One region of the Vibrio celticus genome, then DNA from elsewhere that is predicted to be linked to it. Evidence: predicted binding sites of a transcription regulator. Region 1 holds the regulator's gene; each other region holds the start of a gene.
What was found. Region 1 encodes CRP, which controls carbon source genes, mostly activating them, when cyclic AMP is high. Its sites were predicted from a motif close to TGTGANNNNNNTCACA; they were not measured.

Region 2: a site for CRP is predicted at 1,532-1,547, ahead of deoD (purine-nucleoside phosphorylase). Genes of this name have one in related genera too.
Region 3: a site for CRP is predicted at 1,686-1,701, ahead of OCV19_RS03095 (NupC/NupG family nucleoside CNT transporter). Genes of this name have one in related genera too.

What each region holds. Positions count from the first base shown of each region.
Region 1 is NZ_AP025463.1:299,319-302,487, forward strand. Features, by position in the region: gene astD (succinylglutamate-semialdehyde dehydrogenase) at 1-204, shown strand, start outside; gene OCV19_RS01340 (DUF1338 domain-containing protein) at 418-1,209, shown strand; gene crp (cAMP-activated global transcriptional regulator CRP) at 1,394-2,026, opposite strand; gene OCV19_RS01350 (phosphoribulokinase) at 2,266-3,135, opposite strand.
Region 2 is NZ_AP025464.1:1,770,323-1,773,491, reverse strand. Features, by position in the region: gene OCV19_RS23745 (Lpp/OprI family alanine-zipper lipoprotein) at 1-165, shown strand, start outside; gene OCV19_RS23740 (L,D-transpeptidase family protein) at 343-1,317, opposite strand; gene deoD (purine-nucleoside phosphorylase) at 1,664-2,374, shown strand; gene OCV19_RS23730 (lactate dehydrogenase) at 2,457-3,169, shown strand, end outside.
Region 3 is NZ_AP025463.1:636,342-639,510, forward strand. Features, by position in the region: gene prfC (peptide chain release factor 3) at 1-569, shown strand, start outside; gene OCV19_RS03085 (DUF5363 family protein) at 675-830, shown strand; gene OCV19_RS03090 (TatD family hydrolase) at 811-1,641, shown strand; gene OCV19_RS03095 (NupC/NupG family nucleoside CNT transporter) at 1,846-3,108, shown strand.

The DNA.
Region 1 (3,169 bases):
GACCATATCCGTGCGGGTATTGTTAACCGTAACCGTCAGCTAACAGGCGCAAGTGGTGATGCACCATTTGGTGGTCCGGGTGCTTCAGGCAACCTACGCCCAAGTGCTTACTATGCGGCGGACTACTGTGCTTATCCTATGGCTTCAATGGAAGGCGGTGAAACTCAACTTCCAGCAACGTTTAGCCCAGGTATTGAGCTTTAATTTAGGCTAATGAGTCTTAGGCTCATGCGTTAAGCTTGAAAGAGGGAGGTGGTGTTATCACTTCCCTTTTCCACCACGTCCGACACCTAGATTGGGCGGTAGATAATAATAGAACAAGTATGTCACAGGCTGATGGCTGCTGACTCTGTGTCTCAGCTTCTCCCTCTCTAATCCAAATTACTAGCTTGCTAGAACCTCTGACAAGGAGTCACCATGACGCCCGATCTACTCTTTAAATCACTATGGGACGATTACATTCACAGGCTGTGTCCATCGGCTGAGAAAGTGCATCACTTGCTGAAAGAAGATGAAGCGCTGATCAACGACCATATTGCACTGCGTACTTTTAATGTTGCCCCTCTCGGTATTGAAACACTAGCTAAGCCTTTCCTGGAACTGGGTTACAAGGCGTGTGGCGACTACCTGTTTGAGAGCAAGAAGCTAGTGGCTAAACACTACGAGCACCCAGACCCGAAGCAGCCAAAAGTGTTCATTAGTGAATTGAAGGTAGAAGAGTGTTCAAGTGACTTGCAACAGATCGTTGCGAAGTTGGTTGAGCAAGTCGACGCAACCAAACTTCAAGGTCATGAGTTCTTGTTTGGCGGTCGTCTATGGGGTTTGAGCTTCGCTGATTTCCAAGTGCTTGCAAAAGAGAGTGAATACGCGTCTTGGCTAGCAGCTCATGGATACGGTGCAAACCACTTTACGGTGAGTGTGAATCAGCTAAATAACTTCGATGAAGTACAGGCGGTGAATGACTACTTGAGCGAGTCGGGCTTCACGATCAATGCATCTGGCGGTCAGGTTAAAGGCTCTCCAGAGGTCTTATTAGAGCAATCATCAACAATGGCAGACAAAGTCCCAGTTTCATTTGTTGAAGGCAATGAGATGATTCCTGGGGGCTTCTATGAGTTCGCTAAGCGTTATGCGATGGCCAACGGTGAGCTTTACACCGGTTTTGTTGCAGCATCAGCTGACAAAATCTTTGAGAGCACCAACGGTTAAAGAAAGATACGAGCACGGATTTTGTCCTAGAGATTCGAGTACGCTTCGCTTCGAGACAGTTTGTGCTTGGAAGCTGTAGGTGTTCTATTCGCATCACGTATCTGCTCTATAGATCTTAAGAAAACAAAAAAGCCACCAAACTCGCATTTGGTGGCTTTCAAATTTTTGGCTCAGTTAATCGAGATTAACGAGTGCCGTATACCACGATAGTTTTACCGTGTGCAGAAATTAGGTTCTGCTCTTCTAGCATCTTCAAGATACGACCAACTGTCTCACGAGAACAACCAACGATCTGGCCAATCTCTTGACGAGTGATCTTGATTTGCATGCCATCAGGGTGAGTCATTGCATCTGGCTGTTTCGCTAGGTTTAGTAGCGTTTGAGCGATACGACCTGTTACGTCAAGGAACGCTAAGTCACCAACCTTTTGGCTAGTTACTTGTAGACGGTTTGCCATTTGCGCTGAAAGGCGCATTAGGATATCTGGGTTCACTTGGATAAGTTGACGGAATTTCTTGAAAGAAATCTCAGCTACTTCACAAGGAGATTTAGCACGAACCCAAGCTGTACGCTCTTGGTCTTCTTCGAACAAGCCAAGCTCACCGATGAAGTCGCCTTGGTTTAGGTAAGAAAGAATCATTTCCTTACCTTCTTCGTCTTTGATAAGAACTGCCACAGAACCTTTAACGATGTAGTACAAGGTTTCTGCCTTTTCACCAGCATGAATCAAAGTACTTTTTGAAGGGTACTTATGAATATGACAGTGTGAAAGGAACCACTCTAATGTTGGATCGGTTTGAGGTTTACCTAGAACCATAATATCTCACTTCCTCTGCAGGGTATGCTTGCCGCTTTCCGTATTTTAGCTAAGCCTGGATTGACTTGTAGGATAAGAGCACTCGTTGAGTGCTGCAAGCTATCTTGTGTTTCGTTTAAGAATAGTATCCTTTTTCAGGTACTATTTCTTGATTTTAATCGTGACCAAGCTACGATTTTTTACGCAAAATTGTGCACATGATCACGGTATGAAAAGTAATCAACCAGAATGTCGTTTTGTTAACCTATTTTTCCGGTTTCGATGAGTTGTTGCAGGATTGGCCTCACAATGAGCTCCATAGCAAAACTCATCTTGCCGCCTGGCACCACTAGCGTGTTATGACGAGACATAAACGAGCCATCAATCATAGCCAGAAGGTAGGGGAAATCGACGTTTTTGATGCCACGCAAACGTATAACTACGAAGCTTTCGTCTAAACTTGGAATCCCTTTGGCGTTGAGTGGGTTCGATGTATCTACGGTTGGAACACGCTGAAAGTTGATGTGAGTTCGCGAAAATTGTGGGGTAATGTAGTTAAGGTAATCATCCATCGAACGAACAATGGAGTCCATTACGGCTTCGCGTGAATGGCCACGATCGCGGGTGTCACGAACGAATTTTTGAATCCACTCTAGGTTTACGATAGGTACCATGCCGATCAGCAAATCGACGTGTTGAGAAACGTTAATGTCGCCATCAACCACACCACCGTGCAGGCCTTCGTAAAACATCACATCGGAATTTTCAGGGATCTCCTGCCATGGCGTAAAGGTGCCCGGCATTTGATTGTAAGGCACGGCTTCATCGAAGGTGTGCAGGTAGCTTCGTACTTTACCTGTACCTTCGTTACCGTATTTACGGAAGAACTCTTCTAGCGCACCAAAGTCGTTGGCTTGTGGACCAAAGTAGCTGATGTGCTTACCTTGCTCGCGCGCTTTACGGATCTCGACATCCATCTCTGGGCGAGTGAAGCGATGGAAACTATCCCCTTCAACCCAAGCTGCCTTCACGTCCATCATATTGAACATTTTACGGAAGGCTTCTGAGGTGGTGGTGGTGCCGGCTCCAGATGAACCCGTCACCGCAATAATTGGATGTTTAGCGGACATGACAACCCTTGTCTTTTGAGTAACTTACTTGTTA
Region 2 (3,169 bases), on a different replicon from region 1:
AACCAAGTGGCTCAACTTACAAGCGAAGTTGAAGCACTTAAGAGTGACAAAGCAGCAGCAGAAATGAAGGCTCAAGAAGCAGAAGCAGCCGCTATGGCAGCGAAAGAAGAAGCGGATCGTGCTAACGAACGCATCGATAACATCGCTGAGTCTTACACTAAGTAGTTTGAGATCTAATCGCGATTAAGCTGTAAATTAAATAAGTCGCAAAAAGCAGTATATAGACAGCACCACTTCTTATCGGATGTGGTGCTTTTTTTTGGGCGATACTAATTCGAGTAGAAGGTACTAATGCGAGTAGACAAGATAAAACCGCCCCCTGTTACAGAAGAGGCCATCGAATTAAAACTCAATCACAGGTGGTGCTATCTCTACAGGCACGCCGTTTTGAGCAAAGATAACCGCTTTCGCCTTTGAATTTGGCAGTTCTGCGTCTTCAAGCCACCATTTTAGTTCCACAGGGATCTGTAATGATTTCTTTGAGCCGTCACTTCGAGTTAATGGTTCGTGCGCTTCAACAAACACACTTCTATCTGGTTCTAATGACACCTTAATCGGCTCATTGATAATAGTGACCTGTTCACCACGGTTCACTTGCTCAAATAGCCACTCAATATCTTTAGGTTCCATTCGGATACAACCAGAGCTAACTCGTAAACCTATTCCAAAGTCTTTGTTAGTACCATGGATCAAATAATCGCCAGCGCCATAAGCAAGTCTCAAAGCGTACTCACCCAATGGGTTTTCTGGCCCTGCGGGAACCACTCTCGGTAATTCAATGCCCTTTTCAAGATACTCTTTGCGAATTGAATTTGGCGGCGTCCATGTTGGATTCGGCCTTTTTTGGCTTATCTTGGTGATCATCTCGGGAGTATCGCGCCCCACTCGACCGATGCCGACAGGGAAAACATGCACCTGATTTTTCTCGGGCTCAAAGTAATACAACCTTAACTCAGCAAGATTGATGACGATCCCCTTTCTCGGAGTGTCAGGCAAAATCAAGCGGCTTGGAATGCTTAACACATAGCCTTCCGCGGGAAGAAAAGGGTCCACCCCTTTGTTGGCTGCCATTAAAGAGAGAAAACCAATATCGTATTGCTTGGCAATGATGGCCAAGGTTTCGCCCGCCGCCACTTCATGCTGCTGGATTCTGCCCACAATGCGGCTTTCTGTAGGTGGCAATTGAAAGGTTGCAGCAGACACCCACGATGAAGCTATCCCGCTGGCAAGCAAAGTAGTTCTTACAACAAGCGACGCCGCCCTGTGGAGTCGTGTTTTCATTGACGGTAAAGGCGTCGAGTTAGCGCAATGCGACATACAAATCCTTGGTTTGTCTTTTATCAAAGTTTAGATTATCTCTGATCTAACGTCTCTACAACGTATTGTTGTCTCGAAACTGATAGGCAACAAGTTTATATGTAAGCCTTTTCCTCTCATTCGCTTGCAATTAACCCATACAAAATCGATTGCCTTTACGCTTTCAACAGATTTGGTTATCAATATTAATAAAACTATAATGACGGACCTGTTTTGTGACTAAAGTCTCATGGAGCCACGTTCTAACTCGCTAATATTGCCTCAACAAAACGAATTCAATTCAACAGAATCGGTAATTGATTAAATCCTGTTCTTATAATTACCGTTTAAACTTTGGAGAACGACCATGGCTACACCTCATATTAATGCTCAAGCTGGTGATTTCGCAGAAACAGTACTTATGCCGGGCGACCCGCTTCGCGCAAAATACATTGCAGAAACATTCCTTGATGACGTGAAGCAAGTTTGTGACGTTCGCAACATGTTTGGCTACACAGGCACTTACAAAGGTAAGAAAGTTTCTGTCATGGGCCACGGTATGGGTATCCCATCATGCTGCATCTACGTACACGAGCTAATCGCTGAGTTCGGAGTGAAAAACGTAATTCGCGTAGGTAGCTGTGGCGCAGTACGTGACGACGTTAAACTAATGGACGTTGTTATCGGTATGGGTGCATCTACTGACTCAAAAGTAAACCGTATTCGTTTCAACAACCACGACTTCGCTGCTATCGCTGATTTCGGTCTTCTAGAAGAAGCAGTAAACCAAGCTCGTGCACAAGAAGTTCCAGTTAAAGTTGGTAACGTATTCTCTGCAGACCTTTTCTACACTCCAGAAGCTGACCTTTTCGAAAAAATGGAAAAGCTAGGCATCCTAGGTGTTGATATGGAAGCGGCTGGTATCTACGGCGTTGCTGCAGACCTTGGTGCTAAAGCACTAACCATCCTAACAGTATCTGACCACATCATCCGTGGTGAAAAACTAAGTTCTGAAGAGCGTCAAAAGTCTTTCAACGACATGATGAAAGTTGCTCTAGAGACAGCAATCAACATCTAACGATTTGATAAAAGATACATTGAAAAGCGTTACCCCGCAGCCAGGCTCGCTTGGCTGCTCAAATAATCCCGAGGGGGAGATCGTGTCTAACGACAAGCTGCCAAAAGATGCGGATGGTTTGCAACTCAACTTTTGTAAAACATTGGCGTGTGACAACTTTGGCTTGAGCGATGCAAAACGGTATGTTTTGCAACACGCGAACCCTAAGCGTCCAGCGATGGTTTGTCGTGAATGTGGAGCTTTCCCCCCCTTACTTAACAATCGTGAAGTGTTAAGCGAACTTCATCGCCTGCGACAACTTCACAGCGATGGCCTTCCTGCTTGCCGCAATGATGATTGCGATAACTTTGGCCTATCGGTTCATACCCACAAACATCTTTACCATGCCTTCGGTTACAGCGGTGACAGGCAACGTTATCGATGCAAAGACTGCCAATCAACCTTCGTTGATAAATGGTCTGGATCCAATAAAAAACTTCAGTTTCAAGAGAACCTCATGGGCTTATTGTTCATGGGTTATTCCGTACGTGAAATCTGCAGAAAATTAGAGATCAATCCAAAGACTTTCTATGATCATGTTGACCATATCGCGAGTCGATGCCGTCGCAAATTAGCGATGATCGATGCTCGATGGGTTAATCATGCCAAGGACTATCAATTCGCTTCCCATTATCAGCGCTTACAACCACAAAGTAACAACGGTGTGGTCTGGATAGCGACAGGCGAAGCGCATTCTGGTTACATCCTTTGCCAGCATGTCAATTACTCTCAAAATGAAGAGCCTTCGGGAAATGT
Region 3 (3,169 bases), 340 kb from region 1:
GTATCTCTGATGCGGTAACCTTCATGGCGGGTGACCGTGCTCGTGCTGAGAAAGCATACGCGGGTGATATTATCGGTCTACATAACCACGGTACTATCCAGATTGGTGATACCTTTACTCAAGGTGAGAGCCTTAAGTTCGCTGGTATTCCTAACTTTGCACCTGAGCTATTCCGTCGTATCCGTCTACGCGATCCACTGAAGCAGAAGCAACTTCTAAAAGGCTTAGTGCAGCTTTCAGAAGAGGGCGCAGTACAAGTATTCCGTCCTATGCAGAACAACGACCTGATCGTTGGTGCGGTTGGTGTGCTTCAGTTCGACGTGGTTGTAGCGCGCTTGAAAGCGGAATACAACGTAGAAGCTATCTACGAAGGTGTTAACGTTGCAACAGCTCGCTGGGTTGAATGTGATGACGCTAAGAAACTAGAAGAATTCAAACGTAAGAACCAATCTAACCTTGCGCTAGATGGCGGTGACAACCTGTCTTACATCGCACCAACTATGGTGAACTTGAACCTTGCTTCTGAACGCTTCCCTGAAGTTCAGTTCCGAGCGACGCGCGAGCACTAATTTCTCCGCGATCTATTCGAGTTAAACAAAAACGTCTATTGTTCTGCAATAGGCGTTTTTTAATGCGTTTTATTTGAGGTTTAAAGGCTGAGGTTAGAAGCAGTTATGTTGGGTTGGATAAAAGCTTGGGTTAGGAAATACGATAAGTGGTGTGAAGAGCTTGGCTTAATGCCTGAGAACAAGCGCAGTTGTGTTGCTTATCGTCGTGATCCTCAAGGGAAACAAACAGAGAGTAGGGAAGATGACACAGCAAATAAGTGACTTTCCGCTGTTTGATACTCATTGCCATGCGGATTTTGAGGCGTTTGAGCAACATATTGTAATTGATCAGGGAACTACACTTGATCAAAGTATTGATGGCTATCTTAAAGAAGCAAAGCAAGCTCAAGTCGAGAAGTTAATCATCCCTTCTATTGGCCAAAGTAACTGGAGGAAGCTCGATGAAATCGCTCAATCTCACCCCAATGTTTACTATGCATTAGGCTTCCATCCTTACTTTTTAGAGCAGGCCAATGACGAACAATTTTCGGAACTTCGCCAATTACTCTCTTCAAAAAACAGCCAATGTGTCGCGATAGGTGAGTGCGGGCTCGACTTTTTTGTGGACGTTGAACGAGAGAAACAAGAGCGCTTTTTCATCCAACAAATGGAACTTGCCAAGGCGTTTGAGCTGCCTTTAATCATCCATGAGAGGAAGTCTTATAACCGACTTATCGAGCTAATAAAGCAGCATAAGTTCACCTTAGGTGGTGTGATTCACGGCTTTTCAGGGAGTGAACAGCAAGCTTTAGCGTGGATCAAGCTCGGTTTCTATATTGGCGTCGGTGGAACGATAACTTACCCGAGAGCGCAAAAAACACGCACAACCATGGCAAAATTGCCCCTTGAATGTCTGGTATTGGAAACGGATGCTCCGGACATGCCCCTGTATGGAAACCAAGGAAATGTTAATCATTCCAAATATTTAGTTACGATCTTAAATGAACTTTTTTTGCTTAGAAAAGAGCCAAAGCAATCGATTGCAGCGCAAATTTGGCAAAATAGCCATCGCGCATTCGGTATATGTGAATAAAACCGAAGGTTTTTGTTTATCGTTTGCGTAAATTGCACTGAGCTTGTGATTTGGCTCACATTTGCGTGTGAATGGTACATGAATCTTCTACGAAAGTGTGAGGACGGCATTACTTTATTAGTGGTCGCATGAGTATAATTGCCTCCGCTTTATAGCCCCATTTTGTAACACGCCAATAAATAACTAATAAGGAAGTCATAAACTATGAGCCTGTTTATGAGCCTAGTCGGAATGGTTGCACTGATCGCAATCGCAGTACTACTATCTGACAACCGCAAAGCTATTAATCTAAGAACAGTGGGTGGCGCTTTCGCTATCCAATTCGCACTTGGTGCATTCGTACTTTACATCCCTTGGGGTCGTGATCTACTTGCAGGTTTCTCTGCTGGTGTAGCAAACGTGATCGACTACGGTAAAGACGGTACTGGTTTCCTATTCGGCAGCCTAGTTAACTTTTCAGTTGACGGTATCGGTTTCATCTTTGCTTTCCAAGTACTACCAACTCTGATTTTCTTCTCTGCACTTATCTCTGTACTTTACTACATTGGTGTTATGCAAATTGTAATCAAAGTTCTTGGTGGTGGTCTTCAGAAAGCTCTAGGTACTTCTCGCGCCGAGTCTATGTCTGCAGCAGCAAACATCTTCGTTGGTCAAACTGAAGCACCTCTAGTTGTTCGTCCATTTGTTCCTAAAATGACTAACTCTGAACTATTCGCAGTAATGTGTGGTGGTTTGGCTTCTGTAGCTGGTGGTGTACTAGCAGGTTACGCATCTATGGGTGTACCTCTAGAGTACCTAGTTGCAGCGTCATTCATGGCAGCACCTGGTGGTCTACTATTCGCTAAAATCATCAAGCCTGAAACAGATACGCCAGACGACAACATCGCTGACGAAATGGACGGTGGCGATGACAAACCAGCTAACGTTATCGACGCAGCAGCAGGTGGCGCATCAGTTGGTCTACAACTAGCACTTAACGTTGGTGCAATGCTACTAGCATTCATCGGTCTAATTGCTCTAATCAACGGTATCCTAGGTGGCATCGGTGGTTGGTTCGGTATGGAAAACCTAACTCTAGAACTTCTTCTAGGTTGGATCTTCGCACCGCTAGCATTCATCATTGGTGTTCCATGGGAAGAAGCAACTATCGCTGGTTCTTTCATTGGTCAGAAGACAGTTGTTAACGAATTCGTTGCATACCTAAACTTCGTACCATACGTTGGTGAAAACGCTCAAGTTGTTGCAGCAACTGGTCAAGTGATGTCTGAGAAGACTCAAGCTATCATCGCATTCGCACTATGTGGTTTCGCAAACCTTTCTTCAATTGCGATTCTTCTAGGTGGTCTAGGTGGTATTGCACCAAGCCGTCGCCACGACATCGCACGTATGGGTGTTAAAGCGGTAATTGCTGGTACTCTATCTAACCTGATGGCAGCAACAATTGCTGGCTTCTTCCTGTCTTTCTAATTAGTTAGAAATCGATATATAGACGCCATAATAATATCGCCCCGTAGCAAGAAATTGCTGC